2 regions of the Methylophilus sp. DMC14 genome follow, and region 2 is predicted to be linked to the other one. Evidence: predicted binding sites of a transcription regulator. Region 2 holds the regulator's gene; the other holds the start of a gene.
What was found. The regulator sigma-54, encoded in region 2, starts transcription at its own class of promoters, with help from an activator protein. The targets are predictions, from matches to a motif close to TGGCACNNTTCCTGCT.
Positions count from the first base shown of each region.

Region 1: a site for sigma-54 is predicted at 2,000-2,015, ahead of ppc (phosphoenolpyruvate carboxylase). Genes of this name have one in related genera too.

Region 1 covers NZ_JBQUZA010000003.1:130,629-136,762, forward strand. Annotated here, with positions in the region: gene coaD (pantetheine-phosphate adenylyltransferase) at 1-488, shown strand, start outside; gene ACT53C_RS07520 (YfhL family 4Fe-4S dicluster ferredoxin) at 523-777, shown strand; gene gloA (lactoylglutathione lyase) at 838-1,245, shown strand; gene ACT53C_RS07530 (hypothetical protein) at 1,238-1,492, shown strand; gene ACT53C_RS07535 (hypothetical protein) at 1,501-1,722, opposite strand; gene ppc (phosphoenolpyruvate carboxylase) at 2,046-4,826, shown strand; gene ACT53C_RS07545 (CsbD family protein) at 4,946-5,149, opposite strand; gene ACT53C_RS07550 (lipoprotein-releasing ABC transporter permease subunit) at 5,376-6,134, shown strand, end outside.
Region 2 covers NZ_JBQUZA010000002.1:461,421-467,554, reverse strand. Annotated here, with positions in the region: gene ACT53C_RS06530 (anhydro-N-acetylmuramic acid kinase) at 181-1,308, opposite strand; gene tyrS (tyrosine--tRNA ligase) at 1,433-2,671, shown strand; gene ACT53C_RS06520 (RNA polymerase factor sigma-54) at 2,717-4,261, opposite strand; gene lptB (LPS export ABC transporter ATP-binding protein) at 4,268-5,011, opposite strand; gene lptA (lipopolysaccharide transport periplasmic protein LptA) at 5,020-5,634, opposite strand; gene lptC (LPS export ABC transporter periplasmic protein LptC) at 5,693-6,134, opposite strand, start outside.

The DNA.
Region 1 (6,134 bases), on a different contig from region 2:
TGAGTAAAACCAGAATTGCCGTCTATCCAGGCACCTTTGATCCCATCACCCTGGGGCATGAGGATATTGTGCGCAGGGCGGCCAAGCTGTTTGACCAGGTGATTGTGGCGGTGGCTGGCAGCACCAGCAAACAAACCTTGTTCAGCCTGCAAGAGCGGGTTGCGCTGGCAGAGTCGGTGTTTGCAGGCGATAACATCCGTGTGGTCGGCTTTGACGGTTTGCTCATGCAGTTTGTGCAGGCGCAGGGCGGGCAGATGGTGATCCGTGGCCTGCGTGCGGCCAGTGATTTTGAATATGAGTTTCAGTTGGCGGGCATGAACCGCAAGCTCTATCCCAAACTGGAAACCCTGTTCATGACCCCGGCGGAAGAGTTCATGTTTATTTCCTCCAGCCTGGTGCGTGAAGTGGCGCGCCTGGGAGGCGATGTGAACCAGTTTGTCTCACCTGGCGTCGAACGGGCAATCAAGCAAAAACTGGCGATCACCTGAGTGATGGCGCCTCTGTAGCGATATAAAGAAAATCATGGCTTTATTTATTACCGATGAATGTATTAACTGCGATGTGTGCGAGCCCGTGTGTCCGAATGAAGCCATCTCGCAAGGCGCAGAAATTTATGAAATCAACCCCGACTTGTGTACCGAATGCGTCGGCCATTACGATAAACCGCAATGTCAGCAGGTCTGCCCGATCAGCTGCATTCCGCTAGACCCTGAGCGGCGCGAAACCAAGGAGCAATTGCTGGAGAAATATCAGCGCATTGTTGCCACGCGGGGTTAAGCCGAGTGGACCGGTTACGTCCACAACAGATTAAAAAAATCAGAGATCAAGGAGATATCAATGCGGATTTTACATACCATGTTGCGCGTGGGCGATATGCAACGTTCCATCGACTTTTATACTGGCGTACTGGGCATGAAGTTAATCCGTACCCAGGATTATCCTGACGGCGAGTTTACACTGGCGTTTGTCGGCTATGGTAACGAGTACGACCACACCGTGCTGGAGCTCACCTACAACTACGGCAAAACCACTTATGACATGGGCACCGCCTATGGTCATATGGCGATTGAGGTGGACGATGCCTATCAAGCCTGTGAGCTGGTCAAGGCCAAGGGCGGCAAAGTGGTGCGCGAGGCGGGGCCGATGAAACACGGCACCATCGTCATTGCCTTTATCGAAGACCCGGACGGCTATAAAATCGAATTTATCCAGAAAGGGACGATTGAATATCCCAAGCATGTCTAACCGGACATTGTTATTGCAGGCAGTGAAGCTGGCGCAAGCCGGAGACTGGCATGGCGCACATCAGATTGCGCAGGCGTACAGTGACCCCACTGCCAACTGGATACATGCGGTATTGCATAAAATAGAAGGTGACCGTTGGAATAGTGAATACTGGTATGCCAGAACCGGCGGTCATCAGTATGCAGATTTTGACAGCGACAGCGCGGCAGAGCTCGACGCGATTGCCCGCTGGCTGACGCCAGAATAGCGCTTATTTTACTTGTGCTCTTCGTCGCTGCCCTGGCGACCCGCCGTAAAAATGCCCCACAGTGATTGCGTAAACAAGCCGATCACGGTCCCAAACAGGAATAGTAGCAAGCCGATGATCAGGCACATCAGCAGCAAAAAGCCATCCTGCAGCCAAACGCTCTGCGCGGCCAACGACTGCCAGACGGACAGGATTTGTGCCATCCAATGATCGAGATTGATGCATTTCATCTGTCTATTATGCCTCAGGAAATCGAGTGTGATGCATAGTCGTGGCGTCTTTGCTAGTGCAAATTTCCGCAAAACATCCATCAAACTGTGCGGCCTTGCCGTTTCAGGGCCTAATGGAAAGTCTGGGTTAAACGCGACTGTTGCCCATGTGATTCGAGGCCCAAATCGGTGCACCGGTTTGCCTGTTGGCAGTGCATGGGAACAGCATCGTCTGACCGGCTTGAGTTTCGTTTCTTCCAATGCTCTGATTTTAAAGTAAAAAAATCTTTTTTTTAGATGGCCTGCTTGTTGCTAGGGATAACCTAAGCTAGAGGAGAGGCATCATGATAAAAAAACTTGCAGCCGACGCCATGCTAACTGCGGAAATGCGGCTGTCCAACAATATTCAGTTGTTAGGTGATTTACTTGATCAGGCCATTCTGGAGGTGGAGGGCGAAGCGGTTGCGCAGAAAATTGCCGCCATCCGGCAAGCCGCTTTGCGTTTTCACCAGAATCATGACCAGCAGGCTTCGTTAGATCTTGAGCAGTTGCTCGCTGACCTGAGTCTGGAGCATACGGTGCGCGTGGTGCGTGCACTGGCTTATTTCAAACATCTGGTGAATTTGGCCGAAGATCTTTACGGACAGGAACTCGGTCATTGCCAGCAAAATACACCTGCGCCTGGCATGCTGTCGCACACGCTGGCACAAATCAAGGCCTCTGGCATCGCGCCGCAAAAAATCCAGCAACTGTTGCAAGACGCCCTGATATCACCAGTGCTGACTGCGCATCCGACCGAGGTGCAGCGTAAAAGTGTGCTAGACATTGAGCAACTGATTGCGGAGTTGCTGGGACAGCGTGGGCACATGGTGTCTGAGCGCCAACTGGCGCGCAACAAGCTATTGTTGCAAGGCGCGGTGTCGGCCTTGTGGCAAACCCGCATGATGCGCTACTCCAAGCTCAGTGTACTCAATGAGATTGAAAACGCACTGACCTATTACGAAAGTACCTTCTTACATGTGATCCCTGAAATCCTGCAGGATATCGAGCGCGACCTGGCAGATTGGCTGCCCGGCATGGACTTGCCAGGTATTTTGCGCATGGGTAGCTGGATTGGTGGCGACCGTGACGGCAACCCGTTTGTGAATGGCACCACCTTGCGCGATAGTGTGCGCCTGCAGGCCACCACCTTGTTCAAGTTCTATCTGCAAGAGCTGGCCGCGCTCAAGCGCGAGCTGGCTGTGTCCACGCGCGTGGTTGGTGTGGATGAGGCAGTGTTGGCCTTGGCGAAAGCTTCGCGCGACCAGTCATCGCATCGGCTGGATGAACCCTACCGGCTCGCGCTCAATGGCGTGCATGACCGTTTGCTGGTGACCGCCAGCCATTTGCTACCCGATGCCAGCTGGCGTTTGCCGGAAGAAGTCGGCAACGAGCCTTACGAAGATCCTGAGGCATTGCTGCACGCCTTGCAGACTATTGCCGATTCTTTGCGCCGTCACCATGGCGAGGCCTTGATTTATCCGCGGCTGGGCAAGCTGATTAAAGCCATCGTCACGTTTGGGTTTCATTTGGCCACCGTCGATATCCGCCAGTCCTCTGACGTGCATGAAGCGGTGATTAGCGAGCTGTTACATAAGGCGGGCTACGATTTTGACTACGCCAGTTTTAACGAGGAAGAGAAAATCGGCCTTTTGCTCGAAGAACTGAAGCAACCGCGACTGCTGTTTTCGCCTTTCCAGCAATATTCCGAGCTGGTGCACAAGGAAATCGGCGTGCTGGAAGCCGTACGCGAGGTGCGCGAGCGCTTTGGTGAGCATGCGGTACGCCAGTATATTATTTCGCACACTGAAACCTTGTCTGACCTGCTGGAAGTGGCCTTGCTGCAACGTGAGGCTGGCTTGTTGCGCGGCGTGTGGGGCTCGGCCAATATTCAGGTCGATCTGAATATCGTGCCACTGTTTGAAACCATTGCCGACTTGCGCGACGCGCCCATGATCATGGGCAAATGGCTGAGCCTGATCGGCATCCGGCATGTGATCCGTTTCCAGGGCAATGAGCAGGAAGTCATGCTGGGCTATTCGGACAGCAACAAGGATGGCGGTTTTTTGACCTCGAACTGGGAGTTGTATAAAGCGGAAATTTCGCTGGTGGAACTGTTTAACCAGGCCAACGTCAAGTTGCGCCTGTTCCATGGCCGTGGCGGCACGGTTGGCCGTGGCGGCGGCCCGACCTATCAGGCCATCATGGCGCAACCCATCGGCACCGTCGATGGCCAGATTCGCCTGACCGAACAGGGCGAAATCATCTCCACGCGTTATGCAGACCCGGTGGTCGGCCGCCAGCATCTGGAAACCCTGATTGCGGCGACGCTGGATGCTACTTTGTTCCCGGCCGACCAGCTGGAGCCCGCCAAACGGCGTGCGTTTGAAAGCGTGATGGAAGCCCTCTCAGCCACCGCGATGACCAGCTACCGTAGCCTGGTTTATGAAACCCCGGGCTTTGCCGATTACTTTTTCAATACCACGCCGATTGAGGAAATTGCCGGACTAAATCTGGGCAGCCGGCCCGCTGCGCGCAAATCGACGCGACGGATTGAGGATTTAAGGGCGATTCCGTGGGGATTCTCATGGGGGCAGTGCCGCTTGCTGCTGCCAGGCTGGTATGGTCTGGGTAGTGCCATTCATCAGTTTTTAGCGCACGACCCAGCCTTGAAGCAGGCACGTCTGGAAATGTTGCTGGAGATGCAGGCACACTGGCCGTTGTTTAATACCCTGATCAACAACGTCGATATGGTGCTGGCCAAAACCGACCTAATCGTGGCGCGCCATTATGCCCATTTGCTGGCTGACAAGGCCTTGCGCGAAGAAATTTTCAGCCGCATTGCGCACGAACACAAACTGACCACCGACGCGGTCAATCTGCTGCTGGGCACCACGCAACGTCTGGCCACTCAGCCGGTGATCGCCAAATCCATCCGCGACCGCTTGCCCTATCTGGATCCGCTTAATCACTTGCAGGTAGAAATGATACAGCGTTACCGCAATGGCGAAACTGATGAAAAACTCAAGTGGGCCATTCCGCTGACCATTAATGGCATTGCTACCAGTTTGCGCAATACAGGTTAAGGCCTGGTAGGCAGATACAACGCAGGACAAGCTGGGCTTGTCCTGCGGGGCGTCACTGCTTAGACAATGATGCTAAAACGCCAAGCGTTACATCATGCTAAGTGGGTATGGCACAGGCCTTAGTGGCGGTGTTTGTCTTCCCAGGCTTTGAGCTGTTTCTCGGCTTCATCCTTGGTGATGCCATAGCGTTCCTGGATTTTGCCTGCGACCTGGTCGCGTTTGCCTTCGATCACATCCAAGTCATCATTGGTCAGTTTTCCCCATTGTTCTTTGACTTTGCCTTTAAGCTGCTTCCAGTTGCCTTCGAAAATGTCTTTGTTCATCTCGAGTCTCCTATGATTACATTCTTGATTTAGATCGTTGTGTCAGTCGATGTACATGCCATCGACCTGAGTGCATCTTAAAGGCAAGCTTGCCCGGGTTCAGTCGGCCATGCCCGCATTTTTGGGTCGGATTTGGCTGACAAACTGTTGAGGGGCGCCTGGGTTGAGTTGCGCTTTCAATGTGGGCAGGTATCGCGATGCCATTAAAAGCTGTTAAGATGCGGCCATGAAGAATGACACCTTTTTCAGCGCGCTCGCGCGGCGCCTGCCTTATGAGTTTTGGATAGGCTGGCGCTATACACGCGCCAAACGCAACAATCACTTTATTTCGTTTATCTCCCTCACCAGCATGATAGGCATTGCCCTCGGTGTGATGGCCCTGATTGTCGTGTTGTCGGTCATGAACGGCTTTCAGGATGAGCTCAGAAAGCGCATTTTAGGCGTGGCTTCACATATTGAAGTGCGTAGCTTTGAAGCCGGTTTGCCGGACTGGCAGCATTTGCAGCAGCAGATAGAACAGATTCCGGCCAAGGCGGTTGCCAGCCCCATCACCGGTGTGGCGCCTTACATCATGGCGCAAGGCATGTTGACGCATGACGAAGCGGTGCAGGGCTTGCTGATTCGTGGCGTGTTACCTTCACAGGAAGGCAAAGTCTCTGACCTGGCAACCCAGATGAAAATTGGCAAGCTGACCGATTTGCAGCCAGGCCAATTCAATATTGTATTGGGGGCAGACCTGGCGCTGGCGCTAGGCGTGCGTGTTGGCGACAAGGTGGTGTTGATGGCGCCGCAAGGGCAGGTGACTCCGGCGGGACTGGTGCCACGCATCAAGCAATTTACTGTGGCCGGGATTTTTCAGGTTGGCATGTATGAGTATGATGCGGGCCTGGCCTTGATTCATTTGGACGATGCGGCCAAGCTCTACCGGCTGGGCGATCAGGTTTCTGGCTTGCGCCTCAAGCTGGATGACTTGTTTATGGCCGAT
Region 2 (6,134 bases):
TACTCAGTCTTTAATCAAGTTGGTTAAATTATACGCAATCGTTTTGTTTTATCACCGCTTGTGCGGTGACTGTCGCGGAAAAGTTAAAAAAACAATCAAAAGCCTGCACCAGATGTAATCAAGTCACTGGTGCGTTTGCACTGCTTTTGGGAATCATTGCTACGCGTCGTTGCCGGGGGCTTAGTTGGGGTAAACGGCACCCAGAATGCGAGGCCCCGCCGCGCCGGTGACTGCGGCCAAATTGCCCGGCAAATGATCTACACAGCGTTGCGCCAGCCAGGCAAAGGCGACCGCTTCCACCCAGTCCACGCCAACGCCCAATTGATCCGTCAGTTGTATGGACTGGCCAGACAGCGCCTGCAGTCTATTCAGCAAGGCCAGATTATGCGCACCACCCCCACAGACGTAGACTTCCTGAGCCCCTGGGCAGAATCGCGTCAGCGCATCGGTGATGCTCACTGCTGTTAACTCAAGCAAAGTACGCGCCACATTTTGTGCACTGTCGGGGTACTGATGCAGCAGTTGCATTAACCAGGTGTCGTTAAACAGGTCGCGTCCCGTACTTTTAGGTGCGGCCAGTGCAAAATAAGGATCGGCCAACATGGCATTGAGCAAGTCTGGATAAGTTTTCCCGCCAGCTGCCCAGTGCCCGCCCGCATCATAGGGTTGGCCTGTGTGTTGCTGGGTCCAGGCATCCATGAGCAGGTTGCCGGGTCCCGAGTCAAAGCCTGTGACTTGTCCGCGTGCTGGTAGATCACTCAAGTTGGCAATGCCGCCGATATTAATGATGACGCGATGCCTGTCTGCACTCGTAAACACCGCCTGGTGAAAGGCCGGCACTAACGGTGCACCTTGGCCGCCAGCGGCAATATCGCGACTTCTGAAGTCGCCAATGACCGTGATCCCTGTTAATTCTGCCAAGCGGGCATGGTTGCCCAATTGTATGGTGTATGCCATGCCCTCTGCCAGTGTCGGACAGTGCCGGATGGTCTGGCCATGGCAACCGATGGCTGTCACGGCCTCGGCACGGATGTCGGCGAGCTTAAGCAGTTGCTTGACGGCTTGCGCGTAGAGTTCTGCGAGCTGGTTAGCAACCACTGCGGCCTCGTGTAACTCGTTATTGGCGGGCGTGTGCAAGGCCAGTAGACGCTGTTTAAGCGCGTCAGGGTAGGGCAGAAAATAGGTGGCCGTTTGTGTCAGTTGCTCGCCCCGTTGCGAGGTGAGCACGGCATCCACCCCGTCCAGGCTGGTACCGGACATCAGTCCAATAAACAAACGTGGCTGGGAGCGATCGGCAGAAACTTGCATGGGTGTCATTTTAACACTGCTCCAGCCGCGCTTACAGAAATGCATGGGATTACGTTAAAATAGCTGTTTTACTTATTTGAGACGGTGCCATCAGTGCGCATCGTTGTATTTGACGGATACCCGCATGACCGATACCAAACAACCCTCATCTGAAGTGCCAGCATTGAGCCCAGAAATTGCCAAGGCGTTGGCCATTATCAAGCGTGGTGCAGATGAGTTACTGATCGAGCAGGAGCTGGTCGAGAAACTGAAAACAGGCAAGCCGTTACGTGTGAAAGCAGGCTTTGACCCTACCGCGCCCGACTTGCACCTGGGTCATACCGTCCTCATTAATAAATTGCGCCAGTTGCAGGACCTGGGCCATCAGATTTTATTCCTGATCGGTGACTTTACCGGCATGATTGGTGACCCAACGGGCAAAAGCGCCACCCGTCCACCCTTAACCGTGGAGCAGGTCAAGGCCAACGCCGATACCTATGCCGCACAAGTCTTCAAAATACTGGATCCCACCAAAACCGAGATTGTTTTTAACTCCAACTGGTTAAGTGAACTCGGTGCGGCGGGGATGATCAAGCTGGCTGCCAGCAATACCGTGGCCCGCATGCTGGAGCGGGATGACTTCTCCAAACGCTTCAAGGGTAATCAACCGATTGCGATTCACGAGTTTCTGTACCCGTTACTGCAAGGATATGATTCGGTCGCCCTGCAAGCGGATCTTGAGCTCGGTGGTACCGACCAGAAGTTTAACCTGCTCATGGGGCGTGAGTTGCAAAAGCAGGCCGGCCAGTCGCAGCAATGTGTGCTGATGATGCCGCTGCTGGAAGGGCTGGATGGCGTCAATAAAATGTCCAAATCACTCGGTAACTACATTGGCATTAGCGAGGCGCCAGAGACTATTTTTGCCAAGATCATGTCGATTTCAGATGAACTGATGTGGCGCTATATTGATTTGCTGTCTTTTGCGACGCTGGAAACCATTGCCGAATGGAAGGCGCAAGTCGCCAGTGGCGCAAACCCCCGCAATATCAAGGTCGGCTTTGCCCAAGAAATTGTGGCGCGTTTCCATGGTCAAGCCGCGGCTGAAAAAGCCTTGCAGGACTTCCAGACCCGTGCCAAAGGCGGCATCCCGGATGACGTGCCCGAAGTTGAAGTGACCATTGAAGGCGACAGCATCGGCATTAGCCAATTGTTAAAACAGGCGGGCCTGGTTGAAAGCACCAGTGAAGCCATGCGCGCAGTGCAGCAAGGCGGCGTCAAGCTCGACAGCGTCAAGGTGGATGATAAGAATCTGCCTTTGACTAAAGGTGTGACAGTGATCGCACAGGTGGGTAAACGTAAATTTGCCAAGATCACAATCAGGTGATCGGAGCTGAGAAACAAAAAAGGCCGCATCTGCGGCCTTTTTTGTTTAGAGCGTTTTGCGCAAGTTCGCGGGCGGAATATTCAGGGACTCGCGATATTTGGCTATGGTACGGCGGGCAACGACGATGCCTTGTTGTGCCAGTGTGTCGGTGATCTGGTTGTCCGACAAAGGCTTTTTCGGGTTTTCTTCGGCCACCATTTGCTTGATCAAGGCTCGGATGGCGGTGGCAGAGCAGGAGCCGCCTGCGTCTGTGGCTACCGAGCTGCCAAAGAAGTATTTGAGTTCATAGACGCCACGCGGTGTGAGCATATACTTATGCGTGGTGACACGTGAAACTGTGCTTTCATGCAAGTCGAGTTCTTCGGCGATTTCACGCAGTACCAGTGGGCGCATGGCTATTTCACCATGCTCAAAGAAGTTGCGTTGGCGGTCTACAATGGCTTGCGACACGCGCAAAATGGTCGAGAAACGCTGCTGGATATTCTTGATCATCCATTTGGCTTCCTGCATCTGGCTTTGCAGGTATTGGCCTGAACTCTCGCGGTTGCGCTTGAGGATGTCCGCATACATCTGGTTGATGCGCAGTTTGGGGATCACGCCATCATTTAAGGAGGCGACCCAAATGCCCTTGATTTTTTTAACCACCACATCGTGCTGGATAAAGTGATCGTGACTAAAGCTGGAAAACTCGCTGCCGGGTCTGGGGTTTTGCTGGCGGATCAGGTGCTGCGCCGCCTTGAGTACCGCTTCATCGCAACCAAGCACCTTGCGCAGTTTGACAAAGTCTTTGTTGGCAAGCAGCGCCAGGTGGTCTTTGGCAATGGCAATGGCGGTTTGCAAGTGTGGCGTTTCTTGCGGCAAACGCGTCAGTTGCAAGAGCAGGCACTCGCGTAAATCGCGCGCACCTACGCCTACAGGGTCCAGATTCTGGATCAGCTTGAGGGCGGTTTCCAGTTCCAGCAGCTCGACCTCAAGTTCGAGTGGCAAGTGCTCCACAATCTCCTGCAGATCTTGCTCCAGATAGCCATCATCAGTGATGCTATCCAGTAGCAGTTTGACCAGGCTCATGTCACGTTGCGACAAATGTGCCAGTTGTATCTGGTCAATCAGATGCTCGCGCAAACTGATGCTGGTGGTTTCCTGTCTGGAAAAGTCACTGTCTTCGTCTTCCTGATGATTGCGTCCGGCTTCGTCCCAGTTGCTGGTGCTGCCAAACTCTTCATAATCATCTTCAAACTCTGGCGGCGTGAATTCCTCGTTTAAATTGGGCAGGTCGCTCTCGCTCCCGCCCAACTCATCGTGCAAGTCTTCACGCAGACTTTCTGCCGGTGCGGTGATCTCTTGCTGCGTTGCCATGTCAAACGAGCTGGCATCTGTCGGCTCAGCTTCTACAGTGGGGGGAGGCGGTGTGTTATCTTCAAACTCGCCTTCTTCACCGTCTGACATTTCCAGTAACGGGTTTTCCTGCAGGATGGTTTCTAGTTCCTGGTTCAGTTCCAGCGTGGAAAGTTGCAGCAAACGGATCGATTGCTGCAGCTGCGGCGTCAGCGCCAGATTTTGCGAAATACGTAATTGCAGGTTCTGTTTCATGACGGATTACAGCCTAAAATTCTTGCCCAGATACACTTCACGCACACCTTCGTTCTGAATGATTTCATCGGGCGTGCCTGCTGCAAACACAGCGCCTTCATTGACAATATAAGCGCGGTCACAGATGTCCAGCGTTTCGCGCACATTGTGGTCGGTGATTAAAATACCAATATTCTGACTGCTCAGGTAGCGGATGATTTTCTGGATTTCGATCACGGCAATCGGATCAATCCCGGCGAACGGTTCATCCAGCAAAATAAATTTAGGGTCAGTGGCCAGGCAGCGCGCAATTTCAACGCGTCGACGTTCGCCACCAGACAAGCTGACGGCCTGACTGTTGCGGATGTGCTGGATATGCAATTGATCCAGCAAGGACTCAAGCCTTGCCTCACGCTGCTCTTCCGTATAGGGACGGGTTTCAAGAATGGCGAGGATGTTGTCGGTTACGCTGAGCTTGCGGAAAATGGATGCTTCTTGGGGCAGATAAGCCAGGCCCATGCGCGCGCGCTCATGCATGGGCGCGCGGCTCACGTCGGCGCCATTCAGCGTAATGTTGCCTTCATCCAGCGCAACCAACCCTACAATCATGTAAAAGCTGGTGGTTTTGCCTGCCCCGTTGGGACCCAGCAAGCCGATCACTTCGCCACTGCGTAACTCAAGCGTCGTGTTTTTGACGACGGTACGGCCCTGATAGGTTTTTTTCAGGCGGTTAACCTGCAAATGGTTCTGATCTGCTGCCATGGTTTCCATCTTTAAGCTTACTCTTTGCCTTGCTCACCAGTGTTTTCGGCAGGGGCAGGTTCGACCTTGAGTTGCAAGGAGCGATTCATCCGTAATCCCTGTTGAGAGGTTGGCTTGTTGTCAATGACAGGCGGTGTGGTTTTATTTTTAGGCTGTATGGTGGCCTTGACGCGGCTGCCAGCCGTTCCGTTCGGGTTGGCTTTGGTGCCGCCAATCACCTCGGCATACTCGGCGTTGGCGTCGTAGCTGATGTAGTCCCCGGTCACGATGTCTTCACCACGTTTAACCCAGGCATTGGTATACAGTTGCACTTTATCCATGCGGGCGTTGTATTCGATACGTTGACCACTGCCTTGCATCCACTCGTCTTTACCGGTACGTTTTTGTTTGAACGTGGTGGGGTTGCCGGTACAGGTGCTATGTTGAAAGCCGTCCTGATCCTCGCGTACGATCATTTTGTCCGCCTTGATTTGCAAAGTGCCCTGATTAAGAATCACGTTGCCCGTGTAGATACTGATTTTTTTAGCATCGTTCACGGTCACGGTATCCGCTTCAAGCTCTATCGGTTGATCTCGGTCAGATTCTTCGGCCAGCACACTCAGCGGCATGGACAATAGCGCCCATACGCTCATGCAGATCGCTAAAAATAAGGGCTTGTGCGTGTTCAACTCATTTCTCCATAATCAACGGTCATTGGCGTTCTGTGTTTGACGCCTGGGCCGGGCTTGCCAAATTGCTGGCGACGGGTGGACGCTCATAATGCACATGCACCCGGTTAAACAATTGCATGGTATCAGCCCGGTTATCAAAACGCATGCCCGTGCCTGTAATCACTGTCGCCGGTTTTTGGCGGATGACCACCGGCTGGTCTGTGTGTGCCACCTCGGTGTCCGGCTCCAGCCAAAGCCGCTCGGTTTGCATTTGTGTTTCTGGCTTGGTGGCAGAGGCTTGGCGGATCACCTTGACCTGTTTGCTAAACTCCACCAGTTTACCATTGGCGGAAACACGTCCTTGCTGACCATAAATTTGCGTGTAAGGCTTGTTCAGGCCAAACTGGGTAAAGCGTGGCCGCTGCAATTCTGTATAGTCATTGGCAGGAAAGTGGCGCATTTTTGCGGCCGCCAGCACATAT